DNA from 4 places in the Pseudomonas ulcerans genome. Region 1 is predicted to be linked to each of the others. Evidence: riboswitches for the same ligand, from Rfam matches in the RefSeq annotation. Region 1 holds a riboswitch; each other region holds the start of a gene.

Evidence for each region. A riboswitch is a leader RNA that binds a small molecule or an ion and turns the genes downstream of it on or off. The one in region 1 is predicted to bind cobalamin.
Region 2: linked by a shared signal. The riboswitch ahead of V0R59_RS01410 (TonB-dependent receptor plug domain-containing protein) and the one ahead of cobW (cobalamin biosynthesis protein CobW) in region 1 are both predicted to bind cobalamin.
Region 3: linked by a shared signal. The riboswitch ahead of cobO (cob(I)yrinic acid a,c-diamide adenosyltransferase) and the one ahead of cobW (cobalamin biosynthesis protein CobW) in region 1 are both predicted to bind cobalamin.
Region 4: linked by a shared signal. The riboswitch ahead of V0R59_RS25450 (LysR family transcriptional regulator) and the one ahead of cobW (cobalamin biosynthesis protein CobW) in region 1 are both predicted to bind cobalamin.

What each region holds. Positions count from the first base shown of each region.
Region 1 is NZ_JAZDQN010000025.1:34,669-42,444, forward strand. Features, by position in the region: gene V0R59_RS20520 (hypothetical protein) at 61-360, shown strand; gene V0R59_RS20525 (DUF1272 domain-containing protein) at 404-649, opposite strand; gene cobM (precorrin-4 C(11)-methyltransferase) at 719-1,465, opposite strand; gene V0R59_RS20535 (cobalamin biosynthesis protein) at 1,495-1,920, opposite strand; gene V0R59_RS20540 (CbtA family protein) at 1,920-2,612, opposite strand; gene V0R59_RS20545 (CbtB domain-containing protein) at 2,624-2,812, opposite strand; cobalamin riboswitch at 2,914-3,128, opposite strand; cobalamin riboswitch at 3,184-3,390, shown strand; gene cobW (cobalamin biosynthesis protein CobW) at 3,489-4,559, shown strand; gene cobN (cobaltochelatase subunit CobN) at 4,563-7,776, shown strand, end outside.
Region 2 is NZ_JAZDQN010000001.1:307,688-315,463, reverse strand. Features, by position in the region: gene tig (trigger factor) at 1-472, opposite strand, end outside; gene V0R59_RS01445 (DUF6388 family protein) at 678-983, opposite strand; gene V0R59_RS01440 (hypothetical protein) at 1,261-1,641, shown strand; tRNA gene V0R59_RS01435 (tRNA-His) at 1,759-1,834, opposite strand; tRNA gene V0R59_RS01430 (tRNA-Leu) at 1,893-1,977, opposite strand; tRNA gene V0R59_RS01425 (tRNA-His) at 2,031-2,106, opposite strand; tRNA gene V0R59_RS01420 (tRNA-Arg) at 2,145-2,221, opposite strand; gene folD (bifunctional methylenetetrahydrofolate dehydrogenase/methenyltetrahydrofolate cyclohydrolase FolD) at 2,502-3,356, shown strand; cobalamin riboswitch at 3,449-3,653, shown strand; gene V0R59_RS01410 (TonB-dependent receptor plug domain-containing protein) at 3,771-5,723, shown strand; gene V0R59_RS01405 ((2Fe-2S) ferredoxin domain-containing protein) at 5,801-6,151, shown strand; gene V0R59_RS01400 (ABC transporter substrate-binding protein) at 6,148-7,062, shown strand; gene ctlX (citrulline utilization hydrolase CtlX) at 7,196-7,776, shown strand, end outside.
Region 3 is NZ_JAZDQN010000034.1:18,337-26,112, forward strand. Features, by position in the region: gene V0R59_RS23870 (AI-2E family transporter) at 1-236, shown strand, start outside; gene hda (DnaA regulatory inactivator Hda) at 383-1,087, shown strand; gene V0R59_RS23880 (C40 family peptidase) at 1,204-1,845, shown strand; gene V0R59_RS23885 (C40 family peptidase) at 1,982-2,518, shown strand; gene V0R59_RS23890 (PQQ-dependent sugar dehydrogenase) at 2,578-3,891, opposite strand; gene V0R59_RS23895 (hypothetical protein) at 4,026-4,604, opposite strand; cobalamin riboswitch at 4,748-4,965, shown strand; gene cobO (cob(I)yrinic acid a,c-diamide adenosyltransferase) at 5,090-5,701, shown strand; gene V0R59_RS23905 (cobyrinate a,c-diamide synthase) at 5,698-6,993, shown strand; gene bluB (5,6-dimethylbenzimidazole synthase) at 6,990-7,640, shown strand; gene cbiB (adenosylcobinamide-phosphate synthase CbiB) at 7,637-7,776, shown strand, end outside.
Region 4 is NZ_JAZDQN010000039.1:46,234-54,009, reverse strand. Features, by position in the region: gene V0R59_RS25475 (S1C family serine protease) at 1-54, opposite strand, end outside; gene V0R59_RS25470 (PDZ domain-containing protein) at 296-1,615, shown strand; gene V0R59_RS25465 (helix-turn-helix domain-containing protein) at 1,802-2,626, opposite strand; gene V0R59_RS25460 (DUF2834 domain-containing protein) at 2,737-3,048, shown strand; gene V0R59_RS25455 (MAPEG family protein) at 3,045-3,485, shown strand; gene V0R59_RS25450 (LysR family transcriptional regulator) at 3,448-4,386, opposite strand; cobalamin riboswitch at 4,515-4,712, opposite strand; gene V0R59_RS25445 (hypothetical protein) at 4,810-5,514, shown strand; gene V0R59_RS25440 (hypothetical protein) at 5,625-6,056, shown strand; gene V0R59_RS25435 (MFS transporter) at 6,061-7,404, opposite strand; gene V0R59_RS25430 (bifunctional diaminohydroxyphosphoribosylaminopyrimidine deaminase/5-amino-6-(5-phosphoribosylamino)uracil reductase RibD) at 7,654-7,776, opposite strand, start outside.

The DNA.
Region 1 (7,776 bases):
CCGTATCCGTAGTAGCCCGCACGCGAGTCGTCATTTCAGACGCTACAGAGGGCAACTACGATGGAGTTCATTGGCTTGATTATTCAGATCATCAGCGGCGCGGTCGGCGGCAATGCGGCAGGGGGCTTGAGCAAGCAGAGCCTGGGCCCGCTGCTCAACTCGGTGCTTGGCGGCGTGGGTGGCGTGGTGTTGGGGCAGGTGCTTGCCGCGCTGAGCGGCGATCAGTCCCTGGCCCAGCCGGGCACCGATGGCAGCCTGGATCTTCCCGCCATCCTCAGCAGTGTGATTGGCGGCGGTGCCGGTGGTGCGGTGCTGACCTGGGTGGTGGGGTTCATCAAGAACAAGATGCAGCCCCACTAGCCAGTTGTACCGGGCTCATCGCGGGCAATGCCCGCGATGAGGTTCAATGTGCCGGACAGCCCTGCTCCTTCACCGTCCGCTGGGTAGTCGCCGGATTCTTCGCCAGCTTCTCCCCGACCCGTGCCGGTCTCGGCTGCAGTTCACCCCCGCAGTTCGGGCACTTGCCCTTGAGCGTGTCTTCGGTACAGCTACGGCAGTAGGTGCATTCGAACGAGCAGATCATCGCGTCGCGGCTGTCGCCGGGCAGTGGCGTGGCACAACATTCGCAGCAGGGGCGCAGTTCCAGCATCGGGGCAATCCTTTTCGAGGGTGGTCGTTGCCGTAATGTGCAACCACCGTGATGGCAATGCAATACACCTCAAGGCCGATAGAGGTGGGCGTGCCCCGCACGGTACAGCGCCGACTCGCTGAAGCTGTCGCTGGCCAGCACCCGGCCCACCAGGATCAGCGCCGTGCGCCGGAACCCCTTGGCCTGCGCCAGCCCGACGATATCGTCCAGGGTGCCCAGCACCCAGTCCTGGTCCGGCCAGGTGGCGCGGTGGACCACGGCGATCGGGCAATCGTCGCCATAGTGCGGGCGCAGTTCCTCGACGATCCGCGCCAGGTGGCGTACGCCGAGGTGGATCGCCAGGGTGGTCTTGTGGCTGGCCAGGCTGGCCAGCGCCTCACCCTCGGGCATGGGCGAGGTGTCGGCGAACCGGGTGAGGATCACGCTCTGGGCAATGTCCGGCAGGGTCAGCTCGCAGCCCAGCAGGGCCGCGCTGGCTGCGGTGGCGGTGACGCCGGGGATGATCTGGTAGGCAATGCCCAGCTCGCGCAGATGGCGGATCTGCTCGCCGATGGCGCCATACAGGCTCGGGTCGCCGCTGTGCACCCGGGCGACATCCTGGCCTTTTTCATGGGCGGCGCGGATCGCCTCGATGATCTGTTCCAGGTGCAGTTCGGCACTGTTGATCACGGTTTCGGCCGTGTGCCCTTCGAGCACGGCAGCAGGCACCAGGGAGCCGGCGTAGATGATCACCGGGCACTGGCGGATCAGGCGCTGGCCCTTGACGGTGATCAGCTCCGGATCGCCGGGGCCGGCGCCGATGAAATAGACGGTCATGCTGGAATCTCTGAAGGGAAGGCGGCGGATTATCCGCCAGAAGCGGGGGCCCAGGCCAATGCCAGGGTCATGTCGCCCAGCACGACGCGCTCGACACGCAATTGTGCCGTGGCACCGCCCAGCTGTTCGGCCAGGGCCAGGGCGCAGCTTTCCGCGACACCGTAGCAGCCGGTGTGGCGAAAGGCCGTGGCGGAGCGATGGCTCAGGCGCGGGGTGAACGGGGCGAGCTGGACGGCACTGTAGAAGTGCAGGGGCAGGGCAAGGTCTTCGGCCAGTTGCAGCAGGCCGGGTTCGTCGCGCTTGAGGTCGATGCTGGCGAGTCCGGCCAGGGCGGAGAAGGGCAGGTCGCGGTCTTGCAGAACCTGCCGCAGGAGGCCGGCCAGGTCACTGGCCGGGGTACCGCGACGACACCCCAGCCCGGCGTACAGCAGGCCGACGCCGGGCGAGGTGGGCATCAGGCAGCCTTGCGCCGGTACAGCCAGGCGCTGATCAGGCCCAGGGCCAGCCAGAAACCGGCGTTGGTCAACAGCGAAGCGACGATAAACTGCGATTCCAGCGCTTCCGGGGCCAGGCTTTCATGGACTTCCGGTTGCGGCGCGCCGATCACGTGGGGGATCACCAGCAGTGCCAGGCCAGCGGCCTTCAGCACCCAGTTTCCGGCGAAGGCGATCAGTGCCAGGCCCGCTGCGGTTGCCGCGGCGGTACCGATCCACCAGAACTGGCGCTGGGCCAGGTCGGCAGCGGCGGTGCCCGGCAGTTCCGGCGGCAGGCCGAGGTTCGGCGCCAGGCAGAACACGGCGAAACCGCCCAGGCCCCAGAGTGCGCCGGCGCCGATGCTGCCGGGGGCGCGCAGGGTGTACATGGCCGCCAGCAGCAGGGCGAAGCCCACCGCTACCACCAGGTTGCCACCGGTGGTGGACAGCACGCGCTGCCAGCCGTCTTCCGGCGACCAGGCTTCAGCGCTGTGCTCATGACCTGCGGCAGCGCCGTCGGCGTGCTCGTGTTCATGGGCGGCGGCCGGGGCCGAGTTCTCGTAGGTTTCCGCCTGGAGGATCAGCGGCGAGACCCAGAAGCTCTGCAGCAGGGTCAGCAGCAGGGCGGCCAGCAGGCCGGTGAAGCCCGCGGTGCGTGCGATGCGAGTGAACATGCGGTCAGGCCTCAGTGGCAAGGGAAGGCGGCGCTGTGACGGGTGTCGTGGGCGGCGTTGTGCACCGCTTCGATATGGGAGAAACCGGCGAAGTAGACGAGGCACAGGCCCAGCACGGAGGCGCTGACGGCGGCAACGATGCGCTGGCTGAGGGTGCTGGAGGTGCTGCTGGCGTGGCTGGCGGTGCTGGTAACGGGCATGGCGCTTTCCTCTTGTGTGTCGTCTTGGCGACAGGCAAGCGCGAAGAACCTCCGGGCACGGGACGGCCGGGAGGTGCAACGTCGCCCGCCCACCGCGGGTTTGGTCAATTCTGCGTCGGGCCGGTCTCCGGGCTTGCGAGGGCATTGAGCCGTGGCGTCTCCTTCCCATGCCGGACTGCGGGCACAGTGGATCTGACGCTTTCCTCGCTTACCGTTGCGGGGGCAGCACCGGATTGGCTCGACCTGGAAGGTCATCGCGCACCGGTTTCCCGTTTCACCTTGTAATAAAAAAGGCACCCAAACGATCGCGCTAGGAAATCACGCGCATTGACATCCGTCAATACAGCGGTTGACCGGCCTCCGGGCACTGCGTAGCCTTGCCGGTTCGAGGTTCTCCGGCGTCGTGGCCGGAGCTAAGACGGGAACGCGGTGCGCTGATCACAGCCATTCCGCGGCTGCCCCCGCAACTGTAAGTGCTGAATCATCGACCACAGCCACTGCCGTGAACGGCGGGAAGGCGTCGATGCTGCCCCGGGCACAGCACGAGCCAGGAGACCTGCCTCGAACAGTTTCCACTTCAACCGGGCGGGGTGATCCGGTGGCGAACGCGCCCGGCTGCCAGGCATCCGGCTCCCGTCCCCCATGCCCGCCAATCCTGCTGCCAAGGGCATCCGACATGAAAACACTGGCCAAACTCCCCGTCACGATCGTTACCGGCTTCCTCGGCTCGGGCAAGACCACGCTGCTGCGCCATATGCTGGACAACGCCAATGGCCGCCGCATCGCGGTGATCGTCAACGAATTCGGCGAGCTGGGCATCGATGGCGAGATCCTCAAGCAGTGCAGCATCGGCTGCACCGAGGAAGAGGCCAACGGCCGCGTCTACGAGCTGGCCAACGGCTGCCTGTGCTGCACCGTGCAGGAAGAGTTCTTCCCGGTGATGCGCGAACTGGTGGCGCGCCGTGGCGACCTCGACCAGATCCTCATCGAGACCAGCGGCCTGGCCCTGCCCAAGCCCCTGGTGCAAGCCTTCCAGTGGCCGGAAATCCGCAACGCCTGCACCGTCGACGCGGTGATCACCGTAGTCGACAGCCCGGCCGTGGCCGCTGGCACCTTCGCCGCCTTCCCCGAGCAGGTGGACGCACAGCGCAAGCTGGACCCGAACCTGGACCACGAATCGCCACTGCACGAACTGTTCGCCGACCAGCTGGCCAGTGCCGACCTGGTGGTGCTGAACAAGGCCGACCTGATCGCACCCGAGGCCCTGGCCGCGGTGCGCGCCGAAGTCCAGGAAGAACTGCCGCCGGCGGTCAAGGTGATCGAGGCGAGCAAGGGCGTGCTGCCGCTGGACGTGCTGCTGGGCATCGGTGCCGAGTCCGAGGCGCATATCGATGGCCGTCGCACCCACCACGATTCGCACCATGACGACGACGATGACCACGACGATCACGACCACGACGCCTTCGACTCCATTTCCCTGGACCTGCCCGAGGCCGACGAAAGCCTGCTGCTGGACGCTCTGACCCAACTGGTGACGGACACCGGCATCCTGCGGGTCAAGGGCTTCGCGGCCATTCCCGGCAAGCCGATGCGCCTGCTGATCCAGGGTGTGGGCACCCGTTTCGACAAGCACTTCGACCGCGCCTGGCGCAGCGAAGAGCCGCGCATCACCCGCCTGGTGCTGATCGGCCAGGACCTCGATGCCGCGGCCCTCGAAGCCCGTCTGCGCGCGGCCCTGGGCGCCTGATCCATGCACCTGCTGCGGACCCAGCCCGGCGGTTTCGTGCCGGACGACAGCATCGCCGATCTCGGCCAGACCCCCGCCGAACTGGTGATCCTCTGCAGCGGCGATTCGCACCTGGCGCTGCTGGCGGAAACCGCCCGGGACTTGCCGGAGGACTACCCCAGCCTGCGCCTGGCCAACCCCATGCAGGTGCAGAACCATGCGTCGGTGGACCTGTATGTCGATGAAGTGCTGCGCCATGCCAAGGTGATCCTGGTATCGCTGCACGGCGGCATCGGCTACTGGCGCTATGGTGTCGAGCAACTGGTGGAACTGGCCGCCCGAGGCGTGCAACTGATCCTGGTGCCGGGCGACGATCGTCCGGACCCGGAGCTGAGCAGCCTGGGCAGCATCACCGGCGCAACCGCCGAGCGCCTCTGGCATTTCCTGCGCCAGGGCGGCAAGGCCAATGCCCTGAACCTGTTCAATTGCCTCGCCAGTCTCTGGCTGGGGCGCGATTACCCTTGGGACGAGCCCAGGCAACTGCCTCGTACCAGCCTCTATCATCCACGCCACGCCGAGGCCGGACTGGCCCACTGGCGTGCCGACTGGCAACCCGGCCAGCCCGTGGTGCCCGTGCTGTTCTACCGCTCGCACCTGCAGGCGGCGAACACCGGCTTCATCGATGTGTTCTGCGAGCGTCTCGCAGGCACCGGCCTCAATCCGCTGCCGATCGCCGTGGCCAGCCTCAAGGAGGCGGGCTGCCTGGCCCAGGTCGAGCAATGGCTGGATGAAACCGACGCCGCGCTGATCATCAACACCACCGGCTTCGCCCAGTCCAGCCCCGAGCAGCCCCACCTGCGCCCGTTCCGTCGCGACATTCCGGTATTGCAGGCGATCTGCGCCCAGGACAACGAGCCCGGCTGGCAGGCCAGCGAGCAGGGCCTGGGCGCCCGCGACCTGGCCATGCACATTGCCTTGCCGGAGCTGGACGGGCGCATCATCACCCGGCCAATCAGCTTCAAGGACTTGGCCTGGCGCAGCGAGCGCAGCCAGTCCGACGTGGTCTGTTACCGGCCCCTGCCCGAGCGCATGGACTTCGTCGCCGAGCTGGCGCGGCGCTGGTGCGAGCTGGCGCGCCTGCCCAACGCGCAGAAACGCGTGGCCCTGGTGCTGGCCAACTACCCGACCCGTGATGGCCGCATCGGCAATGGCGTCGGCCTGGACACCCCGGCGGCGGCGCTGAATATTCTCCGCGCCCTGCGCGAGCAGGGCTATCCGCTGGCCGAGCTGCCGGACAGCGGCACGCAGTTGATCCACGATCTGCTCGGCGGCGTCAGCAACGACCTCGACAGCCTCGACCTGCGCCCGTGCGCGCAGAGCATGGCGCTGGAGGCGTATCTGCAGGCCTTCGCCCAGTTGCCCGAAGCCAACCAGCAAGCGGTGCGCGAGCGCTGGGGCGAACCGCAGCACGATCCGATGTTCCGCGGCGGACGCATGATGGTCGCCGGCCTGCGCCTGGGCCTGACCTTCGTCGGCATCCAGCCGGCGCGGGGCTACCAGCTCGACCAGAGCGCGGTGTACCACGATCCCGACCTGGTCCCGCCCCACGGCTACCTGGCGTTCTATTTCTGGCTGCGCCATGGCTTCGCCGCCGACGCGCTGATCCATGTCGGCAAGCATGGCAACCTGGAATGGCTGCCGGGCAAGGGCGTCGGCCTGTCCGCGCAGTGCTGGCCGGACGCGCTGATCGGCCCGCTGCCGAACATCTACCCGTTCATCGTCAACGACCCGGGCGAGGGCGCCCAGGCCAAGCGCCGCACCCAGGCGGTGATCATCGACCACCTGATGCCGCCGTTGACCCGTGCCGAGACCTACGGTCCGCTGCGCAACCTGGAACGCCTGGCCGACGAATACTACGAAGCGCAACTGCTGGACCCGCGGCGCGCCGTGGAGCTGCAGAAGGAAATCCTGCAACTGGTGCGCGACAACCATATCGACCGCGAACTGCAGCTGGACGGCGCGCTGGACGATGCGAATGTCTGGCTGCCGCGGCTGGACACCTACCTGTGCGACCTCAAGGAATCGCAGATCCGCGATGGCCTGCATGTGTTCGGCGAGTCGCCGGCCGGGCGCCTGCGCATCGATACCCTGGCCGCCTTGCTGCGGGTTGCCCGGGGCGATGGCCGGGGTGCCAACGCCAGCCTGCCTCGCGCCCTGGCCCGCGCCCTGGCGCTGGGCTTCGATCCGCTGGACTGCGAGCTGGGCGAAGCCTGGCAGGGCCCGCGGCCGACGTTGCTGGCGGCGCTGGACGAGAGTCCGTGGCGGACTGCCGGCGATACCCGCGAACGCCTGGAAGTCCTCTCGACGCAACTGATCGAGCAGACGCTTGGCGGCACCCTGGACCTGCCGCAGGGCGAGGTTTGGCACGACGTGCGTGCCGTGCTCGACGCACTGCGCGAACAGGTCGCGCCGCAACTGGACAACTGCGGCGCCGCCGAGATGCAGGGCGTGCTGGCCGCACTGGAGGGCCGCTTCGTCCCCGCCGGCCCCAGCGGTGCGCCGAGTCGCGGGCGCCTGGACGTGCTGCCCACCGGGCGCAACTTCTATACCGTCGACGTGCGCAACCTGCCCACCGCCACCGCCTGGCGCCTGGGTTTTGCCTCGGCCAGCCTGATTCTCGAACGCCACCTGCAGGACCACGGCGACCACCTGCGCCAGCTCGGACTGTCGGTGTGGGGTACGGCGACCATGCGCACCGGCGGCGACGATATCGCCCAGGCCATGGCCCTGATGGGCGTGCGGCCGGTATGGGCGGCGGGCAGCCATCGGGTCGACGACTTCGAGATCCTGCCGCTGAGCCTGCTGGACCGGCCGCGGGTCGACGTGACCCTGCGCGTCTCCGGTTTTTTCCGCGACGCCTTCGGCAACCTGATCAAGCTGTTCGACGCCGCCGTGCAGGCGGTGGCGGCGCTGGACGAGCCGGACGACCTCAACCCGCTGGCGGCGCGGGTGCGCAGCGAGCGCGCCGAGTTGCTGGCCAGCGGCCTGGATGACGAGCAGGCACGGCGCCAGGCCGGCTGGCGGGTATTCGGCGCCAAGCCCGGGGCCTACGGCGCCGGGGTGCAGAACGCCATCGACGGGCGCCTGTGGCACAGTCGCGAGGACCTGGCCGAGGTCTACCTGAACCATGGCGGCTATGCCTATGGCGGCACCGACGATGGCACCGAGGCCCGCGGGC
Region 2 (7,776 bases), on a different contig from region 1:
CAGCACGCTCGGCGGCTTCGAAACGGGTGTTCTGCTTGCGCAGGACTTCCAGCATGTTGTCCAGGTCGGCGTCGCTGACGTCGGCGCTCAGGCGCTCGACGGCGATCGAGTCGAAGCCGGCAACGGTGAACTCAGGGAAGACTTCGAAGATGGCGACGAATTCCAGGTCCTTGCCTTTCTCGAACGATTTCGGCTCGACGGCAGGAGCGCCAGCCGGGTTCAGCTTCTGCTCGACCACGGCTTCGTAGAAGGAAGCCTGGACCAGATCACCGAACGCTTCCTGACGGGCAGCATCTTCATAACGCTGACGGATCACGCTCATAGGCACTTTGCCAGGACGGAAGCCTGGAACCTTGGCGCGACGGGCAGTCTGTTGCAGACGCTTGTTGACTTCGGTCTCGACGCGCTCTGCCGGAACGGCGATGGTCATACGACGCTCGAGAGCGGAAGTATTTTCAACAGAAACTTGCATGAATATTCCTCGTTGCACAGACGTTAGCCGGCGATACCCGACTCCAGAATCAAGGGCAAGCATTCTAGTAGCTCAGCCACCAGAAGTCACCCTGTTCGACCCGGAGGCGAATGGCACCGACCTTCATTGATTTCGACATTGAACCAGACGGTGGCACAGCAAATGCCGCGCACTCTTTCCAAATAAAAAACATTCGGCGTGGCGATCAGGAAGCAGGACCGTCGACTTCATTGAAATCGCAGTACTCATCCCAGCTCATTCCCAGAGTCTCCGCCACCTCGCGATGAACCTCCAGGCACATGGCCTGCAGTTCTTCCGGCGATTCGGCGATCAGGCGCAAGGCCAGTTCCCAAGGCTCGATACCCTGCCCCCGAGCTTCATCTTCGAACGCCCACTCAAGCTGCTGACGCCGCTCGACCTCGCTCAACGAAGCGATTTCCGCCAGCAACTGCGGATTGGCCTGCGCGAAACGCTCCAGTGCGACTGCCTGGCGTTGCTCTTTCGCAATCATCCTTCTACCTGCCTGATGGCGTACCGACACTTAATCAACGAGCTGAAATCTATCAGCTTTTGCTCGAACCTTATAGCCATTACAGCTCGGAAGAAACGCCGACCGCTCATCCACAATCCACGCAAAAAAGAGATTTTTCTTACAAATTCTCGGGAGGAAGTTTGCAAATGCGTGTTCCGGGCCATTAATCTAGTATCAATCAACGCCACAAATGCGTTTCATTCCCAATTACCACTTTGACATGCCTGGTGATCAACACCGCAAGGACGTAACCGTGTTGAAGAAACTCCTGATGGTCAGCGCCTGGGCTTTCCCCTGCTCTATCGCCGCTGCTACACCCCTGCAAGCTTCATTCGACCCAGATGCGCAGTACGTGATCGTCAAGGTCAGCGGCAATCCCGGGAGACTCTCGGTAATCACCCAACGCACAGGCCTCAGCGGAACGAGCTTCTCCGCCCGTCAGTTCGATTGCATTTCCCGCACAGTACGCTTCATGGGCTCCAGCACGTCACTGAAAGGCCTGGCAGACGCTCGCCCGGATGACGAGCCCACGCCGATCTTCAAAGGTTCGCTGTCAAGGGCGATCAGCGAGGCCGCCTGTGATGTCGATGCGCCGAAAACGCAAGACCGCGCAACCCTGAGCGTCAACACGCAGTAAACGCCACGAGAGCACGACGAACAAATGAAAAAGGCAGCCACACCAAGGCTGCCTTTTCATTTCACGACCCCAAAAAACGAAAAGGCGCCTGGTTCTCACCAGGCGCCTTTCTGAATATGGGGTGGACGAAGGGAATCGAACCCTCGACCACAGGAATCACAATCCTGCGCTCTACCAACTGAGCTACGTCCACCATTTGTTGCTGACTTGCGACCTTCTCACACCTCAGTGACGGGCGGTGAAGACTTGAATGGTGCGGACGAAGAGACTCGAACTCTTACAGCTTGCGCCGCTGGAACCTAAATCCAGTGTGTCTACCAATTTCACCACGTCCGCGTGAAGCATTTAAAGCAAAGGCGCCAGACTTTCATCAGGCGCCTTTCAGAATATGGGGTGGACGAAGGGAATCGAACCCTCGACCACAGGAATCACAATCCTGCGCTCTACCAACTGAGCTACGTCCACCATATTGCATCTGCTACTTGTGCCAAAGCTGCCTTGATTGGCGCACCCGGCAGGACTCGAACCTGCGACCATCCGCTTAGAAGGCGGATGCTCTATCCAGCTGAGCTACGGGCGCATATTTAATCTGCTTTCGCTTGCGATTACAAATTAACGTTTAGCCGTACCGAACAAGCCAAAATCCGCTCATTCTGCCCGACCTTGCTAACCAGTGCTAGGCCCTGCCCGACAAGTGAGGCGAATCTTATAGACCACCTGTCACACCGTCAACATATTTCTCGGAAAATTTCATTTTATTGAAGGGCTTAGGGCAATTGCCGGACCAAGCGCCTTTGCCCTTCGCCCTGCTCATGAGAGAATGCGCGCTCTTTTTTTCTCTCGATGGTTAATCACCCGTCATGACTGCACAACTTATCGACGGCAAGGCGATCGCCGCCAGCCTGCGCCAGCAGATCGCCCAACGTGTCGTTGAACGTCGCCAGCAAGGTCTGCGGACCCCCGGCCTGGCGGTGATCCTGGTTGGCACCGACCCCGCCTCCCAGGTGTATGTATCGCACAAGCGCAAGGACTGCGAGGAAGTCGGCTTCATTTCGCAAGCCTTCGACCTGCCGAGCAGCACCAGCCAGCAGGAACTGACCGACCTGATCGATCGCCTCAACGATGACGCGAACATCGACGGCATCCTCCTGCAACTGCCGTTGCCGGCCCACCTCGACGCCTCCCTGCTGCTGGAGCGCATCCGCCCGGACAAGGACGTCGACGGTTTCCACCCGTACAACATCGGCCGCCTGGCCCAGCGCATCCCGCTGCTGCGCCCGTGCACCCCGAAAGGCATCATGACCCTGCTGCAAAGCACCGGCCAGGACCTCTACGGCATGAACGCCGTGGTCGTCGGCGCCTCCAATATCGTCGGCCGCCCGATGGCCATGGAACTGCTGCTGGCCGGCTGCACCGTCACCGTCACCCACCGTTTCACCAAGGACCTCGCCGGTCACGTCGGCCGTGCCGACCTGGTGGTAGTGGCCGCCGGCAAGCCAGGCCTGGTCAAGGGTGAGTGGATCAAGGAAGGCGCTATCGTCATCGACGTCGGCATCAACCGCCAGGAAGACGGCAAGCTGGTCGGCGACGTGGTCTACGAGACCGCCCTGCCCCGCGCCGGCTGGATCACCCCGGTTCCGGGCGGCGTCGGCCCGATGACCCGCGCCTGCCTGCTGGAAAACACCCTGTACGCCGCCGAAGAACTGCATCAATAAGCTGACCGGCGATACAGCAACGGCACCCTTGGCGGTGCCGTTTTTTTTGCCCGCAAAAAAGCCCATGGTTGACGAACGGTCATCCCGATGGTCAGATGCCGCCCGTTTCAGGTGTCTGCCGCCGCCGCGCGGCAGGTGAAACGGGAAGCCGGTGCGTCCTTGCGACCAGTCCGGCGCTGCCCCCGCAACGGTAAGCGAGTGAAGCATTCAACCAGGCCACTGTGCGCATGACGCATGGGAAGGCGAATGGCTTCCATCCTCGCAAGCCCGGAGACCGGCCTGAAGCATCACGACTGGAGAACGGATTCGTCAGTCATTTGGCAAACCTGCGGTGGGCGGGCACGAGCCGGTAACCTGGCGCGCGTTCGCCAGTACCCTCCTGTGCGCTTCCCGAAAATTCCTTTCGAGAAGTCAATGAGCAACACATCCTTCACTCCAATCGCCCGCGCGCTACTCGGTTGCCTGCTCGGCAGCCCCACGCTGCTGCACGCGGCCGATGCACTCACCCTGGACCAGCAGATCGTCTCGGCGCCGCCAGTGGAATCCAACACCATCGCGCAGATGGCCCGCTACGGCAGCAAGGTCGAAGTGGTCGAGCGCGAGCAGATCGAACGCGCCGGCCCCAGCGCCGATATCACCCGCGTCCTGCAGATGTTCATCCCTGGCCTGTACGTCGCGCCCAAGCAGGGCCCGTTCGACTACGGTACCTACTCGCTGCTGGGCGGGCGCAACGACGACACGCTGATCCTCCTCGACGGCGTGCGCCTGAACAACCGCCTCTACGGCGGCATCTACATCGATACCCTGCCCGCCGCGGCGATCGAAGGCATCGAAGTGCTCAAGGGCGGCCAGAGCCTGCTGTTCGGTACCCAGGCGGTGTCCGGGGTGATCAACATCGTCACCCGCAATGCCCAGTCCCGCGATGCCTCCGGCCAGGTCAACCTGGGCGTCGACAGCTTCGCCGGGCGCAACGGCGACGGGCGCATCGAACGCATCTTCAGCAACGGTTTCGGCGACCTCGGCCTGCTCGCCTACGTCAGCCACAACATTTCCGAGGGCTACCAGCCGTACCGCAGCAGCGATATCGCTGCGACGGTGAGTGACCGCAAGCGCAGCTACGAGGTCAACACCTTCGGCGCCAAGGCCGCGCAGAGCTTTGGAGACGACAGCCGTCTGGAGCTGTTCTACCAGTACAGCGCCGCCAGCCTTGACTTCCTGCGCCCGACCTCCAACCGCAACACCACCAACGACCGGGTCCAGCAGATCGCCACGGCGACCTTCCAGCAACACCTGAACGAAGACTTCAGCTACTTCGTCAAGGGCCACATGAACGACTGGGACACCAACTACAACCGGGTCTACAACAACACCGACGGCAGCACCCGGGTGGTCAACCACAACGACTACTGGGGCTTCAGCGACTGGGGCGTGCAAGCCGAAGGCACGGCGATCCTGCCCGGCAACCACACCCTGGTGTTCGGCACCGACAACCAGTTCTACAAGGGCAAGGACGATGTCCTGAAGATCGACCAGAACCAGGCCGAAGCCCATGCCCTGTATGTGCAACTGCGCCCCGAGATCACCGCCCTGCCCGACTGGCACCCGAGCATCGGCGTGCGCCGCGAGCACCTGAGCGGCGGCGACAGTGCCACCGTGGGCATGCTCACCTCGCTCTACGACCTCACCGACCACCTCAAGCTGCGCGGCCAGTTCGGCTCGGCCTACAAGCTGCCGAATGCCGAGCAGCTGTACGTCAACGAGCCGGGCGACGAGATGGGCAACCCCAACCTCAAGGCGGAGAAAAGCCGCAACGCCGAACTGGGCCTGGACTACAGCAACCTGGTCAACGGCCAGCCCTACAGCGTCAGCGGCACGTTGTTCCATCGTCGCATCGAGGACCTGATCACCATCGTCGACAGCCAGTGGGTCAACGGCGACGGCGAAATCACCGTGCGCGGTTTCGAGCTCAACGGCCAGGTGCAGCTCAGCGACCGCTGGCAGGTGCAGGCGGACATGACCCGCAACCTCACCGAGTCGCGCAATGGGGCGACCATCAACAACATCCCGCATTACTTCGCCCGCAGCCGGATCGGCTACGAGTCCGCCGACCGCATGTGGGGCGCGGGTGCGGCGGTGCGCTACATCGGCAGCGTGATCAGCCCGCGGGATATCGACTATGGCCACTACACCGTGGTCGATGCCGACGCCTACCGCTACCTGGATGGCCAGCGCCAGCATCGCCTGAGCCTGTTGCTGGAGAACCTGCTGGACCGTGACTACACCACCAGCATGGATTCCAGCTCGCCACGGGTAAGCAACCTGGGCCGGCCGTTCACGGCCGAAGCGCGGTACACCTACAGCTTCTGAGGCGCTTTGTGATGGAAGCGTACGTCGTGGGCTACCACAGCGTACGCGTCGCCTCGACGGAATTCGAAGGACAGCCCATGAACGAACAGGACATCCCCAGCAACCCCGAGTGGTCGCACATCCCTGACCACGCCCGCCACGTCATGCTCTGCACCGGCCCCCGCTGCACCCTGCGCGGCGCCCTGAAAGTCTGGAAGACGGTGCGCAACGAGCTGCTGGCCGCGCAACGCATGGAGACCGCCGACGGCGTCCTGCTGACCCGCACCCATTGCCAGTTCCCCTGCAACCTCGGCCCGGTGGCAACGGTGTATCCGGACCGCTGCTGGTACCGCATCGCCAGCCACGACGACGCCCGGCGCCTGGTCCGCGAACACCTGGTGGACGGTCGCCCGGTACGCGACCTGCTGCTCAACGGAGACGGCCCATGAAGCACCTGACGTGGCTATTGCTCCTGGCCTGCTCCAGCGCGAATGCCCTCGACTACCAGAACTGCGGCGAGACCTGGACCCACAAGGCCCCCGGACCACAGCGCATCCTTGCCCTCAACCAGCACGCCGCCGACCTGCTGCTGGCACTGGATGCCGGCCCGGCTCTGGCCGCAGTCAGCTATATAGATGACGACGTCGGCGCCCTGAAGGAAAACCGCTACCGCGGCGTCCCCTTGCTGTCGCGCCAGTACCCCTCCCAGGAAGTCTTCTACGCCGGACGCTTCGACCTGGTGGTCGGAGGCTTCGCCAGCGCCTTTCGCGACGGCGTCGGCTCACGCCACGACCTGGTCCGCCTCGGCATCGCCAGCTACCTGCTGGAAGACGCCTGCGCCGCCCCGCCCGCTTCCGGCTTCGACGCCATCGAACATGACCTGCGCACCCTCGGCGCCCTGCTCGGCCGCCAGGACCGCGCCGAAACAGTGATCGCCCGCCAGCGAGCCGACCTGCAGCAGGCCCGCACCCTCGCCGCCACCCACAAGCCGCTGCGCGTCTTCTACCTGGATAGCGAGACCCAGGGCCTGGACAGCGAAGGCAGCCGCGGCTTCGTCACCGAGCTGATCGCCGTGGCCGGCGGGCGCAATATCTTCGCCGACATCGACCTGCACCGGGTCACGGTGGATGCCGAGACCCTGCTGCGCCAGGACCCGGACGTGCTCCTGCTGGCCGATGCGGTCTGGTCCCCGGCCAGCGCCAAGCGCGACTACCTGCGCAAGCACCCGGCCCTGTCGCACCTGCGCGCGGTGCGCGAGAACCGCATGATCGACATCCCTTTCAGCCACCTGGTCGCCGGCGAACACAGCGCCCGCACCGCCCTGCAACTGGCCCGGGAACTGGCGACGATCCACGACTGAACGGCCACAGCCGATTCGGCTGCCGAACCCTCGGTTTCAGCTTTCCCGGCTGGGCGCCCCACGCGCTTCAGCCGGGATTGCAGCGCCAGCGGGAGGACAATGGACGCATCGCCAACCCCGGATGCGTGCCCCGATGCAAACAACAAATACGGTCCTGATGATCCGCCCGGCGCGGTTCGCCTTCAACCCGGACACCGCCCTCAACAACCGCTTCCAGAAGCCCGTGCTGGACGCCGAAGCCGCACAGCAGAAAGCGCTGGAAGAGTTCGACGGCTATGTCGACACCCTGCGCCAGCACGGCGTCGAAGTCCTGGTGGTGCAGGACACTCCGGCCCCGCACACCCCCGACTCGATCTTCCCCAACAACTGGTGGAGCAGCCACGCCGACGGCAGCCTGGTGCTCTACCCCATGGAAGGCCGCAACCGCCGCCTGGAGCGGGACAAGGGCGTGCTGCGGGTGCTCGACGAACGCTTCGCCATCCGCAACACCATCGACCTCAGCCCGCTGGAGCAACAGGAAATCTTCCTCGAAGGCACCGGCAGCATGGTCCTCGACCGCGAACACCGCATCAGCTACGCCTGTCATTCCGGGCGCACCCACGGCGAGGCCCTGCGCGCGTTCGCCGAGCGCCTGGACTACCGCCTCTGCGTGTTCCATGCCGTCGACCGTCACCAGGCACCGATCTACCACAGCAACGTGATGATGAGCGTCGG
Region 3 (7,776 bases), on a different contig from region 1:
TGGTCGGCCAGGCGCTCGAAGGCATGGTCCTGACGCCGCTGCTGGTGGGCGACCGCATCGGCCTGCACCCGGTGGCGGTGATCTTCGCCATCCTTGCCGGTGGCGAGCTGTTCGGCTTTACCGGGGTCTTGCTGGCCTTGCCGGCGGCAGCGGTGATCATGGTGCTGCTGCGGCATGCCCACGACTTCTATAAAAGGTCGGATATGTACGGCGAAGAAATCGATCCTGAGTTATAGATAGTGGCAATGGGCTTTCACCGTGCCCTGAAGGCCGGTGCAAGCCTTTGATTTTCTTCGCTCATTGTGCGGCCGCCGCCACGGGTATAGACTTTGCAAACTTTTACCAAGGGCCCTTTGCGGTTCCTCGCAACCGCCCAGCCAGCATGAAACCGATCCAGTTGCCCCTGGGTGTGCGTCTGCGCGATGACGCCACCTTCATCAACTACTATCCGGGTGCCAACGCCGCCGCATTGGGCTACGTCGAGCGACTCTGCGAAGCCGACGCCGGCTGGACCGAAAGCCTCATCTACCTGTGGGGCAAGCAGGGTGTCGGGCGTACCCACCTGCTGCAGGCCGCCTGCCTGCGTTTCGAGCAACTGGGCGAACCCGCCGTGTACCTGCCCCTGGCGCAACTGCTCGACCGTGGCGTCGAACTGCTGGATCACCTCGAACAGTACGAACTGGTGTGCCTCGACGACCTCCATGTCATCGCCGGCAAGCCGGAGTGGGAAGAGGCCATGTTCCACCTGTTCAACCGCCTGCGCGACAGCGGCCGGCGCCTGCTGCTCGCCGCCTCCGCCTCGCCGCGGGAACTGCCGATCAAGCTGGCGGACCTCAAGTCGCGCCTGACCATGGCCCTGATCTTCCAGATGCGCGCGCTGACCGACGAAGACAAGCTGCGTGCCCTGCAACTGCGTGCCTCGCGTCGTGGCCTGCACATGACCGACGAAGTCGGGCACTTCATCCTCACCCGCGGCACCCGCAGCATGAGCGCGCTGTTCGACCTGCTGGAGCGCCTCGACCAGGCCTCGCTGCAGGAAAAACGCAAGCTCACGATCCCGTTCCTGAAGGAAACTTTGGGCTGGTAAACCCCGTCCTTGACCTGCGGCACATAAAAGTCACATTTTTTTCGATTGAATTTGCAAATCGAATCGATAGAAGGCATAGTCGCGGCTTCATCAAACTCCAAGACACGGTCGTGCCCATGCTGAATCGCTTCGCACCCCTCGTGCCCCTCGCACTCGTGACGCTGCTGTTCGGCTGCGCGGCCCAAGGCCCGGTCCAGCAACAGCAGGATCACTACTCCGTTTCCGCCAAGACCGCTCACAAATCCTCCACCGTCGCCGATGCCTCGGTCTTCGAGGAAGAGCTGGCCACCGAGCAGGATCTGGAAGCCTTCTCCAGCAGCAAGTCCTATGAACTGCCAGCCCTGGCCGACAGCATCCTCGAACGTGGCATGGCGCTGATCGGTACCCGTTACCGCTTCGGTGGCACCTCCGAGCAGTCCGGCTTCGATTGCAGCGGTTTCATCGGCTACCTGTTCCGCGAGGAAGCCGGCATGAACCTGCCGCGCTCCACCCGCGAAATGATCAACGTGGATGCCCCGCTGGTATCGCGCAACAACCTCAAGCCGGGTGATCTGCTGTTCTTCAGCACCAACGGCCGCGGTCGCGTCAGCCACGCCGGCATCTACCTTGGCGACAACCAGTTCATCCACTCCAGCAGCCGCCGCAGCGGTGGTGTGCGCATCGACAGCCTGGGCGATCGCTACTGGAGCAAGACCTTCATCGAAGCCAAGCGCGCGCTGGCGATGGCTCCGGCACCGACCCAACTTTCGCGCAACTAAGCGTCAACGGGCGGTGTCACAACACGGCGACGAGCTGAAAAGCTAGTCGCCGTGCGTGTTTACAGAAAACGTCTAATCTTGATTCTCACCAATTTTCCGGCCTGAAGCCGGGCCCTTTCAGACAGGATGTTCTGAGATGTCGATGATGGCGCGCCTAGCGGTATTGTCCCTGGCAGCACTGCTCGGTGCCTGCTCCAGCCACGCCCCGACCCCGCCCCCGGTGGTCCAGCCGGCGTACGTTCCCACGCCACTGACCTACTCGCCAGCCGCTGACGACGTGCTTTTCCGCGCCTTGGGCCTGGTGGGCACGCCGTATCGCTGGGGTGGCAACACCCCGGATTCGGGATTCGATTGCAGTGGCCTGATCGGCTATGTCTATCGTGACGCCGCAGGCATCGCGCTGCCGCGTTCGACCCGTGAGCTGATCGTCATGCGCGCCCCGGATGTGGGCCGTGATGCCCTGCAATCGGGGGACCTGGTGTTCTTTGCGACGAACGGCAGCGGGCAGGTGAACCATGCCGGGATCTACGTCGGCGAAGGGCGCTTCGTGCATGCGCCGTCCACTGGCGGGACGGTGCGCCTGGATTACCTGTCGAACAACTACTGGCAGCGTTCGTACCTCAATGCCAAGCGGGTGCTGAAGGCACCGGAGCATCTGGCGCACAACCCGTAGCCTTGTGCCCTGGCCGATGGCCTCATCGCCGGCAATGCCCGCGTTGAGGCCGGCACAGGCTAGCGCGCCTTGCTCACCCGCCAGACCACATTCCCCACGTCATCCGCCACCAGCACGCCCCCACGCTGGTCGGTGACGACCCCTACCGGCCGCCCCATCGCCTTGCCGTCGTCGTTCAGGAAGCCCGTCAGCAGGTCGATTGGCTTGCCCGCCGGCTTGCCGTCCGTGCTGAAGGGCACGAACAGCACCTTGTAGCCGCTGTGCGGCTTGCGGTTCCACGAGCCATGCTGGCCGATCAGCGCACCCTGGTCGAACGGCGGCGGCAGTGTCCCGTCGGCGAAAGCCAGGCCCAGCGAAGCCGTGTGCGGGCCCACCGCGTAGTCCGGCACCAGCGCCTCGGCCACCAGGTTCGGGTTGCCGGGCTGGACCCGCACGTCGACATGCTGGCCGTAGTAGCTGTACGGCCAGCCATAGAACCCGCCGTCACGTACCGAGGTGATGTAGTCCGGCACCAGGTCGCTGCCGATCTCGTCACGCTCGTTCACGGCCGTCCATAGCTGCCCGCTGCGCGGCTCCCAGGCCAGGCCATTGGGATTGCGCAGGCCGGAGGCGAACACCCGGTGCTGGCCCGTCGCCGGATCGACTTCCCAGATCGCCGCGCGCTCCGTCTCCTTGTCCATGCCGTTCTCGGCAACGTTGCTGTTGGAGCCGACGGTGACATACAGCTTCTTGCCATCGCGGCTGGCAATCACGTTCTTGGTCCAGTGGTGGTTGAGCGGGCCACCCGGAAGATCGGTGACCGCTTCACCGGGCCCGTCCAGCGAGGTCGCACCGTCCTGGTACTTGAAGCGCAGCAGGCGGTCGGTGTCGGCGACGTACAGATCGTTGCCGACCAGGGCCATGCCGAACGGCGAATTCAGATCCTTGAGGAACACCGTGCGGGTTTCCGCCACGCCGTCCCTGTCGGCATCCCGCAGGAGAGTGATGCGGTTGGCGCTGGGCACCCCGGCGCCGGCCTTGGCCATGACCTTGTTCATAACCCAGCCGCGGATGCCCTTGCCGTCCTCGGGTTTCTCCGGGGCATTGGTTTCCGCCACCAGTACATCGCCGTTGGGTAGCACATGGAGCCAGCGCGGATGGTCCAGTCCGCTGGCGAAGGCCACTACCTGCGTGCCCTGGGCGGTGACGGGTTTGGTGCCTTCCGGCCAGCCCACGGCCGGAGCGATGTTCACCGTGGGGATCAGGGTCTTGTTCGGTTCCGGCAGTTGCGGCGACGGGCCGCTGCCATCGGTGACCTGCAGGCGGGCGGATTCGCCGCAGGCGGTCAGGCCGGCGGCGATGGCCAGCAGGACTGCAAGGCGCAGTGAGGACATGCTCGACTCCTTCGCGTAACGGGGGTGTTACAGGTCAGAGGCGGGGCGGAGGCGGGAGGTTCAGTCGAGTGTTCAGGAATGAGGGCGGCCATCCTGGCCAATCGCCGGGATGGCCGGCGATTGGTTTCAGGGGATCAGACCTGCTTCAGCAGCAGCGCCACTCCGGGATAGTACTGCCCGAACTCGTCATGCAACTTGCGATACCCGTACGGAAAACACCAGGCGATGGCGCAGGCGTTGTGCTTCTGCAGGTCATCCACCATGTCCTGCAGTTCTTCCGGGCTGGCATGCTTTTCCAGCTTGACCGGGCTGACGAACAGCGCGGCGAGCTTCAGCTGGCTCGCATAGGCAATGCCCTTGGCCACCGCCCCGGCTTCCTGCAAGGCGCTGCTGAGGTCCAGGCGGCCCACCTTGGGCCAGCGCTGCTCGGCATGCAGGTAGGCCGATTCGTCACGGCTGGCGATCAGCAGATCGCACTGCGCCCCACGTTCGCCTTCATCGCGCTGTTTCTTGCTCTGGTAGCCTTGCAAGGTCACCAGTTCGGCCTGCCAGATGGCTGCGGAGAGGGTGCCGAGGTTGGCCTGGACGCCTTGCCAGTAAGGACCTTCGCCATCGCCCAGGACCTGGTTGAAGCGCTCGATGGACTCCCCCCAGCGTTCCAGTGCCGGACGCAGGAATTCGAGTCGGGGATTGTTGAGAATCAGGCCTTGCATGCTGCTCTCCTTTCGTAGTTTTTGTACGAGTACAGCGGAAAACCATGGCGATTTGATATCACTGTGGCACAGCCTGCGGATAGTGCCATTGGTCCGGCCTGTGACGGGCGTCTCCAATTGACGCTCAGTGCCCAACCCTCTAACCTTCGCGACTTGTTTCAGGTGCTCTGTGACCTTGCGGTCGACAGGGTGAAACAGGGAAGCCGGTGGGCACGCGCGACGTGCGATCCCGGCGCTGCCCCCGCAACGGTAGATGAGGCAAGACCGCGCAAGGCCACTGGGTTTCCGACCCGGGAAGGCGCCCGGTCGGGATCGCGATCCACTCATGAGCCCGGAGACCGGCCTGCAAACAGTCAACGGCATCACGGAGGGTGATGCGCGGTTTGCCGGGCCCCGTCGCCCGCCGCCTGCGCCTGTCCCGCCGTGCCCACCTTTCCAGCTGTCGTCGCTTCCCGCCTGTCGACAGTGGCCCGCGGAGACCCCCGATGAGCGAATCCCCCGAACGTGACGAACGCCACCTGGCGCGCATGCAGCGCAAGAAAGCGGTGATCGACGAGCGCATCGCCAACGCCCCCAACGAATGCGGCCTGCTGCTGGTGCTCAGCGGCAACGGCAAGGGCAAGAGCAGCTCGGCCTTCGGCATGCTCGCCCGCGCCCTCGGCCATGGCATGCAGTGCGGCGTGGTGCAGTTCATCAAGGGCCGCAACGCCACCGGCGAGGAACTGTTCTTCCGCCGTTTCCCCGAGCAGGTGCGTTACCACGTGATGGGCGAGGGCTTCACCTGGGAAACCCAGGACCGCCAGCGCGACATCGCCGCCGCCGAAGCGGCCTGGGCCGTGTCGCGGCAACTGTTGCAGGACCCGAGCATCGGCTTCGTGGTGCTGGATGAATTGAACATCGCCCTCAAGCATGGCTACCTTGACCTGGATCAGGTGCTCGGCGACCTCCAGGCCCGTCCGCCGATGCAGCACGTGATCGTTACCGGCCGCGGCGCCAAGGACGAGATGATCGAGCTGGCCGACACCGTCACCGAGATGGGCATGGTCAAGCATGCCTTCCAGGCCGGCATCCGTGCCCAGAAGGGCGTCGAGCTATGAGTGACACCCGGCATTGCCCGGCGGTACTGATCGCCGCGCCGGCCTCCGGTCAGGGCAAGACCACCGTGACCGCGGCCCTGGCCCGCCTGCATCGCAACCAGGGGCGCAAGGTCCGTGTGTTCAAGTGCGGACCGGACTTTCTCGATCCGATGATTCTCGAACGCGCCAGCGGCGCGCCGGTGTACCAGCTCGACCTGTGGATGGTCGGCGCCGGGGAAAGCCGTCGCCTGCTCTGGGAAGCCGCCGGCGAGGCCGACCTGATCCTTATCGAAGGGGTGATGGGCCTGTTCGACGGCACTCCGTCCAGCGCCGACCTGGCCCGCCATTTCGGCGTGCCGGTGCTGGCGGTGATCGACGGCACCGCCATGGCCCAGACCTTCGGCGCCCTGGCCCTGGGCCTGGCGCGCTACCAGGCCGACCTGCCGTTCGCCGGCGTGCTGGCCAACCGTGTCGGCTCGCTGCGCCATGCGCAGCTGCTGGAAGGCAGCCTCACCGAAGGCCTGCGCTGGTACGGCGGGTTGTCCCGGGAGACCGGGATCGAGCTGCCGAGCCGCCACCTGGGACTGGTCCAGGCCAGCGAACTGAGCGACCTCGACCTGCGCCTCGACGCCGCTGCCAAGGCCCTGGGCGACAGCTGCCAGTCGTCCCTGCCGCCGCCAGTGGCGTTCGCTGCCCCCGAGGCGCATGCCGTCGAGCCGCGCCTGGCCGGCGTGCGCATCGCCGTGGCCCGTGACGAAGCCTTCGCCTTCACCTATGGCGCCAACCTCGACCTGCTGAGGGCGATGGGTGCCGAGCTGAGCTTCTTCTCGCCGATCCATGACCGCGAACTGCCGGCGGCGGACAGCCTGTACCTGCCCGGCGGCTACCCCGAGCTGCACCATCACGCCCTGGCCGCCAACGCGCCGATGCTGGCGGCCATCCGTGCCCATCACCAGGCCGGCAAGCCCGTGCTTGCCGAGTGCGGCGGCATGCTCTACCTGCTCGATGCCTTGACCGATGTCGCCGGCGAGCGCGCCGAACTGGCCGGCCTGCTGGCGGGCGAGGCGGTGATGCAGAAGCGCCTGGCGGCCCTGGCCCTGCAGGCGGTGGAACTGCCGGAAGGCACCCTGCGCGGCCATACCTACCATCATTCCCTGACCAGCACCGAGCTGGAACCGATCGCCCGCGGGCAGAGCCCCAACGGCGGGCGCGGTGCGGAAGCGGTGTACCGCAGCGGGCGCCTGACCGCCTCGTACGTGCACTTCTACTTCCCCTCCAACGCCGATGCGACGGCGGCGCTGCTGGCACCATGAGCGAACACGCCTACAGCGAAGCCGAGCGCGCGGCGATCTACCGCGCCATCGGCGAGCGTCGCGACATGCGTCATTTCAGTGGCGGCGAGGTTGCCCCGGAGCTGCTCGCACGCCTGCTGGAAGCCGCGCACCAGGCCCCCAGCGTCGGCCTGATGCAGCCCTGGCGCTTCATCCGCATCACTTGCCGCGACCTGCGCCAGCGCATCCAGGCCCTGGTCGAGGACGAACGCCTGCGCACCGCCGAGGCGCTGGGGCAACGTTCCGACGAATTCATGCAACTCAAGGTCGAAGGCATCAACGACTGCGCCGAACTGCTGGTGGCGGCGCTGATGGACAAGCGCGAAGCGCATATCTTCGGCCGCCGCACCCTGCCGGAAATGGACCTGGCCTCGCTCTCCTGCGCGATCCAGAACCTCTGGCTGGCCGCTCGCGGCGAAGGCCTGGGCATGGGCTGGGTGTCGCTGTTCGACCCACAGGCGCTGGCCGAGCTGCTGGGCATGCCGGCCGGGGCCAAGCCGCTGGCGATCCTCTGCCTGGGCCCGGTACGCGCGTTCTACCCGGCGCCGATGCTGGCCCTGGAAGGCTGGATCACGCCGCGACCGCTGGCCGACATGCTGTTTGAAAACCATTGGGGAGAGAACGAATGAGTGTGGCCCTGCTGACCGTGGCCGGGGTAGCGCTGGATGCGCTGCTGGGCGAGCCGCGGCGCTGGCATCCGCTGGTGGCTTTCGGCCGCATGGCCGGACGCCTGGAGCAACGTTTCAATGCCGGGGGTCGCGGCTG
Region 4 (7,776 bases), on a different contig from region 1:
GCCCGCCATCATCAGCGTGCCCAGGCGCAACGCGATTCCCAGTGATCCACCCATCGCCACGATGCTCCCTTCGATCCTGTCCGATTGCCCCGCGATTTCGAGGGGCGTCAATGGGCGGCTAAGCTAAATCAGCTAAAGGCATTACGCCATATCGATTTTCTGGCGCCTGCAAAATGGCCGGATCAGGCTGTTGCGAGGTGATGGTAAGTGCGCAGGGCAATTCCGCTGCCGCCCTCTATGCTGGACAACCAGAGCTGAGACATGATGTCAGTTTGCCCTGGGGAGGGTCGCCAACATGAAACCGTTCAATTCCATGGACGCCGTCTTTACTGCCACACGCACGGTCGCGCTGGGTTCCACCTTCGCCCTGCTGGGCGGCTGCATACTGGACCCGATTTCCATCATCACCGACCCGATCATGTATGCCGCCGATGCCGCAGGGCCGAGCGAGGCCGATTACGCGGCCCAGCACGAGGCGGAAATGAAGACCGTCTTCATCAACCAGTACCGCGGCGAGACCTGCGACAAGATCACCGCCTTCTGGCCCGAGCGCGTCGAGTCCGTGACCCGCGATCCGAAGAGCTGGGGCGGGCGGACGGCGCTGGAAGCGGCGCAGCAGGTCATCGGCGAGAAGGGCTGCGCCATCCCGCAGGCGCTGACATCTGCCACGCCGGCAGCCTCCAGCCCGGCGCCGGTGGAGCGTGACCCGGCGAGCTTTGCCGCGGTGCTGGCCAAGCCTTCCCCTGGGTGGGGCACTGTTTCCTCGACGGGTTTGCCGCAGACCGGGTTGTCGGGCTGGATCGCCCAGGAAACGCCCGCGCGCTACCAGAACCGTTCCTGTGACTACCTCAACCAGGCCTTGGTCTACGCTCGCGCGATGGAAGACACCACGACCCCGGAAATCCAGGCCTGGGGTGCGTACAAGCGCGTGGCCGTGCGCAAGATCTTCGACAACCGCGACTGCCCCGCCTGGGATGGCAATGGCGTGGGCCGCACGGGTGCCTCCGTCAGCGGCATGGACCCGGTCAAGGCGCGACGGCTGAACATGCCGGAGCAGGGGGTTTCGGTGGAGAAAGTGTTGCCGGGTGGCAACGCCGAGCGGGCGGGGCTGAAGTTCGCCGACGTGGTAGTGGCGGTGAACGGGGCGCCGGTGACGGATGCCGAGGAGTATCTGGTGGCCGTCGGCAACATGCCCACGGGTGCGACCGCGCAGTTGAAGGTCTGGCGAGGCAACGGCTTTATCGACGTGCCCGTGCTGGTCGGCCCGCGCAAGCCTTCCACGGTCCCTGCGCGTAGCGCCGCCAGCGCGAAACCGGCGGCGACCCCGGGGCTGCTGGACATGCAGCTGGCGACACTGACCCCCGACTACGCCAAGGCAGTGGGCCTGCCGGCGGCCAAGGGCGCCTGGGTGGTGGAAACCAGCAAGGGCGGGCAGGCCGATCGCGCGGGTTTCAAGGCGCTGGACGTGATCCTCGAAGTGTCCGGCCAGGAGATCGCCTCGCCTGACGACTTCACCGCGGTCGCCGCGAAGACCCGCAAGGGCTACAACGCTTCCGTGGTGGTGTGGCGGAGCCAGGCGCGCAAGGAGCTGAAGCTGGTGCTCAATGGTGACTAACTGGCTGTCGCGCAGAGAACAGGTCTAGAGAGCGACGCAGACCTTGTGGGAGCGGGTTTACCCGCGATGACTCCGGTGAGTTCACTATCGTAATCGCGGCGGTCCGGCGTCCCGGTCAACCCGCTCCCACAAGTCCCTGCTGAGTCAATGAGTTATGCGGTGTTCCATGAGCTGCAGGCATTTATCTCACGCCGGTACCTGCTCCCCGGACCACGCCTCGAATGCCGCCCGCATCCTTTGCCACGTCACCTCGTCCGCAGGAATCAGATGCTCGATCCGCATCGATTCCACGCTGATGTCGAGCGGCATGCCGAACGTGGTGAAGGTGGACAGGAACCTCAGTTCACCGCCCGGGGTATTCACCCGGGTCAGCAGGACAGGCGTGGCCTCCGCCTTTTCATCCCCGGGTTCAGGCGCCGGCAGTTCCCGCAGCAGATCGCTCAGGTACGGGTTGCCCGCCGCTTCGCGAGACGCCCGCTGCCAGGCCGCCGCGCGGACTTCCCGGGCATTGACGATATGACTGCCCAGCCCGTCCGGGTGCATCAGGGTCTGCAGCAGGTTGAGGTTCATGCCCTCGCTCGCCGGCACGCCGACCATGGCCAGCAGCAGTCCCACGCTGGTGTTGCTGGCGGTGATGTCCCAGTTGCGGTCGATGACGATTGCCGGCGCCGGATTGTTCGCCTGGAGAATATGGCCGATGGCGTTGTGCACCATGTCCAGTGCCGGCGCATCCAGCGGCGAGATGGCGTAGCGGGGCGCATAGCCGGCCGCGAGGAAGACTTCGTTGCCGTGCTCCAGCGGCGCGCCGAGGGCCGAGAGCAGGGCATGCAGGGTGCCGGGACCGGGCTTGGCACGGCCGGTCTCCACGCAGCTCAGGTGGCGCTGGGAAATACCGGTCATCAGCGCCAGGTCGAGCTGGCTCAGGCCGGCCTGCCGACGCAGCTGGCGCAGGTGCTGGCCGGCGGGGAGTGTCGAGGCGGGATGGGCGTGGTGGAAGGGTGGCGGGTTCATGGGGCGACTCTGTCCGTCCTTGTGTGCGGTGTCCATGACCTCCCAGGTCATTGAGAGGCGAGCCAGCCTATCACTACCTTTGCCGGGACACACTAACCGGAGACACCCCCATGGTTCGCCTCATCGCGCTGGCAATACTGGTACCACTCACCTTCTACACCGCCTGGACGATCGCCACCGCCGAGCAGTCGCTGCTGGCCTTCGGCCTGGAGCTGATCTCCAGCCCCGACACCGCCCAGCTGGTCATCGACCTGTACCTGATGGCCGGCCTGGCCGGTTTCTGGATGGTCCGGGACAACCGCCAGCGCGGCGGCTCGACCCGGGCGCTGGTGCCTTATCTGTTGCTGACGGCCCTGTTCGTCTCGCTGGGGCCGCTGCTGTACCTGGCGGTTCGTGGCGTGGCGCAGGGGCAGCGGGCGTGAGCGACAGCCTTGCGGTCTACGCCCTGTGCGTGGTGGTCCTGTTCGCCAAGATGCTAGCGGTGTCCTGTTACCAGGGCTACTTCCGCCTGCGCCTCAAGGCCTTCGTCAATCCGGAGGACGCCGCCGTGTTCCAGCGGCGTGCGATGGCGACCGAGCACCCGGAGGTGATACGGGCCTCGAAGGTCTGGGCCAACGACCTGGAGAACATCCCGGTGTTCTTCGCCCTCGGCGCGCTGGCGGTCGCCCTCGATGTGCCGGCGGCCTGGTGCATGGCGTCATGCGTGCTGTTCACCCTGGCGCGGATCCTTCACACGCTGGCCTACCTCGCCCGCTGGCAGCCGTGGCGGACGCTGTTCTACGGTGTCGGGACGGCATGCCTGCTGGGGATTGGCGTGATTATCACGGTTGCTGCGCTGGAGATGCTGGAGCGGCATTGACGCCCTCCAGCGTGGCAAAGGAAATGTCCTTGGCCGTGAGCAGGAAGTCACTCATGTACGGCACCTCCAGCATGTCGCTGCGTACCGCCGCGTACAGCGTGGCCTGCAGGCCGTCCTGGCCCAGGCGCCTGGCAATCACGTAGCCGCGGGCGGTGTATTCGTGCAATGCCCAGTTCGGCAGGCAGCAGACGCCACGGCCGCTGGCCACCAGTTGCATCATCATCACCGTCATTTCGGCGGTGCGTACCTGGGCCGGCTCGACGTCGGCCGGGTCGAGGAAGCGGGTGAAGATGTCCAGGCGATCGCGCTCGATCGGGTAGGTGATCAGGGTCTGGCCGGCGAGGTCGGCCGGTTCCAGGCACGGCTTCCTGCGCAGGGCATGGTGCTTGTCGAGGGCGAGCATGGCCTCGTAGCCGAACAGCGGCACGTAGGTGATGCCGGGCAGGGGCAGCGGGTCGGAGGTCACCACCAGGTCGAGGTCGCCGCGCTCCAGGGCCGGCAGCGGCGCGAACGCCAGGCCCGAGGCGAGGTCCAGTTCCACCTCCGGCCAGGCGCTGCGGAATTCGTCCAGCGAGGGCATCAGCCACTGGTAGCAGCTGTGGCACTCGATCGCGATGTGCAGGCGGTCGGCGCTGCCGCCCAGCAGCTTGCTCAGGTTGCGCTCGGTGGTGCGGATCAGCGGCAGCACCTGGTCGGCCAGTTGCAGCAGCTTGAGGCCGGCGGTGGTGAAACGCACCGGCCGGGACTTGCGCACGAACACCGGCAAGCCGAGGCGATGTTCCAGTTCGCGGAACTGATGCGACAGCGCCGACTGGGTCAGGTGCAGGCGCTCGGCGGCCTCGGGCAGGCTGTTGGTTTCGCGCAGGGCATGGAGCGTGCGCAGGTGTCTCAAGTCGATCATGAGCGGACGTCGACCCCCGTCGAACAATACGCGGGAGAGACGCACGGACAGGCATCGGCATGCCCCGCGCAGGCACGGGACAAGCACCCTGGACAGGGCAAAGGATGGCCATCCCGGACACCCCGCCGGTTGGTGAATGTTTGCCGGCAGGTCTCCTGACTGATGCGTCATGGCCCGGCTCCAGCCTTCCCGGACTCTGTCCAGTGGCGTTTCAGGAGCGGGCTCGGCACCTACAGTTGCGGGGGCAGTTCCGTTTGGCTCGCGTGCTGGCGAGCGACGGATTCCCTATTAATTCCGAGGTGGAAACCGGCGGGCGGCATGGTAGACCATCGGGCCGGGCAGGGAAAGGTTGCCATGCCGGGCTGGTGGTGAGGGACAGATTTCGTTACGTTACGACCGCATGTCACGCAAGGAAGCCCCTCCATGTTCAGCCAATGCTGGCGCTACACCCTGGCAGGTTGCCTGCTTTCACCGCTCTGCGCCGCCGATGGATTCCACATCGATCCTCAGGCCGACAGCTTCTACCAGCAGGCCGTCCCGTATCTGCAGAAGGCCAACAGCAAGTTCGAGGCCGTGACGGCGATCACGCCAGGGACCAGCGCGGAGGAAAAGCGGCGATCCCTGGATAGCGCCGCTGAAGCCGGTGAGACGCTCAAGCCGGCGATACCCTTGCTTGAGCAGGCAGCGGCCCTCGATCACCCTGTCGCCCAGTACCGCCTCGGACTGATCTACGTGCTGTTGGAACCGAACGACGTGACACGGGAAAAAGCCTGTTCCCTGTTCGAGCGCAGCCTGGGCCGCGGCTTCGCTCCGCCGGCACTGGAGATCGCCTCCTTCTGCCCGGCCTACACCGACACACCCGAGTACAAGTTGGCGCTGCAGGTCGTTGAGACCAGCATGCCCCGGTACGAGCGCTACTTCCCGCAGCCTGCCAGCTTGCTCGAATGCAAGCGTGAAACGCCTCCAGGCCTGGGCATGCAGTGGGGCAGCAGTCGTGACTTCCAGGCCGAGATCTACCGGTTGCAGGGCGATGGCAATCGCGCCCGACGCGCCGAGTACTACCGCAAGGCCCTCGATCTCAACGACTGCTACAAGGCGAAGAAACGGCTGGCGATCATGGCCAGTTGATCCTCCACGCCGTCTCGGATGCGCTAATTTCGATCCAGTATCGAACCCGGGCCGGCCTGGCCTGTCGAAGGCCGCATTCTCACAGACCGAATAGGAAACTCATGACAAGGATGGTTGCACTACTCGCCCTGCTGGGCACCCTGGCGTCGACAGCGGCACTGGCCGCCTCCGATTGCCCTGTTCCCCAAGGCATGCAGGCCTCCGTCGACCTGGCCAAGCAAGCACTCCGGGCCCGGGAGGCGGGGGTGACCAAGCGCGACCTGCTCACCTATGCGCCGCCCGTGTCCGACGTGCAGATGCCCGAGGTATTCAAGGCGATTGTCGATGAGGTCTACGATTTCCCGCCTCTGCGTCCCGAGGTGTATGCCGCCTACCGCTTCGAGCATTGCTTCGTATCGCAGCAACACGGGGAGCAACTGGCCAGTCTGAAGTTCGCCGATGTCTATCCGCTGTTGAAGCAGTGCGAGCAGGTCGATCCGGAAGGTGCGCGGCCACCGTGCGCGATGCGTGCGTTGCACAAGGTGACCGGTATTCCGGAATGAGGTTTCAGGCCGTGTCGCCGGTCCCCCGCAGCAGGTCGGCGCTGGCGCTGCCCGGTTCGTCATGTAGCGAAATCCGCGAGGTCTCCGGCAATGCCAGCCCACCCAGCAGCGCCACCAGCGCAATCACCACCAGGTAGAACGCCGGCGCCAGGCTGCTGCCGCTGAGGCCGATCAACCAGGTCGCCATCAGCGGCGCGGTGCCGCCGAACAGGGTGTAAGCGACGTTATAGGTCATCGCCGAGGCGGTGTAGCGGGTGCGGGTCGGGAATACTTCGGAGAGCAGGGCGGCGGTGACCACCCCGGACATCACCGCGCCCACCGCCAGCAGGATGACCCCGCACACCGCGGCCGGCACGCTGCCGGAGCTGGCCAGCCAGTACGCCGGGAAGACCATGAGGATCACCCACAGGCAGGTCACGCCGATGGTCCGCCGGCGTCCGAAGCGATCGGCGAAGGCACCTGCCGCCGGGCAGGCGCCGGCGGCGAACAGCAGGGCGATGGTCGACACCATGAGCGCCTGCGCCCGGCTCAGGTGGCCGACCACCTGCAGGTAGGTGGCGAAGTAGGTGGTGAACATGTAGAACGACAGCGCCGTCAGGGAAATGAACGCGCCCAGGCGCAGCATCACGCCTTTCTGCTGGGCCAGGGTCTCGCGCAGCGGTGAATGGGCGTGCTCCTTCTGCTCGGCCATGGCCAGGCGGAACGCCGGCGTTTCCTCCATCCGCCAGCGCAGGTACAGGCCGACCACACCCAGCGGTGCCGCCACCAGGAACGGCACGCGCCAGCCCCACTGGGCCATGGCCTCGGGCGCCAGGCTGGCCTCCAGCAGATAGGCGATCACCGCCGCGCTGGCGAACGCCGAGAAGGTCGACACCGGCAGGAAGCTGCCATACCAGCCGCGACGGTGATTCGGCGCATGCTCCATCAGGTAGGCGCAGGCCCCGGCGTACTCGCCGCCGGCGGAGAAGCCCTGGACGCAGCGGGTCAAGGTCAGCAGCACCGGTGCCAGCAGGCCGATGCTGGCGTAGGTCGGCAGCAGGCCGATCACCGTGGTGGCGCCGGCCATCATCAGCACGGTGATCGACAGCACGCGCTTGCGTCCCAGCCGGTCGCCCATCGCCCCGAACACGATCCCGCCCAGCGGGCGCAGGGCGAAGGCCACGGCGAATACGGCGAAGGTCTGCAGCAGGGCGGCGTTGGGGTCGTCGCTGGCGAAGAACTGCCTGGCGATGATGGTGGCGAGGAAGCCGTAGACGGCGAAGTCGAACCATTCGACGAAGTTGCCCACGGCCGCTGCCGCAGTCACTTTGCGCAAGGTGGCGGGGGATACGGTGATCGTTTCACTCATGACCGGTGCTCTCCTGGATTGTTCTTCCGGCAAAGGATGGGCAGTGGATGAAGTGCTGCGGGATGCGGTCTTGTAGGTTTCGCGCACGATGGAATGCACACCTGCCGGCCGGCAAGGTGCGTGTCTCGTTCAGGATGGTGGGGGTCGTATCGGGTGTGGATCGAAGGTGGCCCAGCCTTGCTCCCGGGCCTGGGCGCTCACTCCGATGAGCAATCGCAGCGCTGCCGATCGTTCAGCGCTGCACTGTCGTCATGCATGAAGGTAGGGTGCCAGGTCACGCCGTGCCTGATCCTCAAGCAAGCCTACCGTGACTTCGATACCCGCCTGCCGAAGCAGCGCAATGCCGGCCCCGGCATTGCGTGGATCAGGATC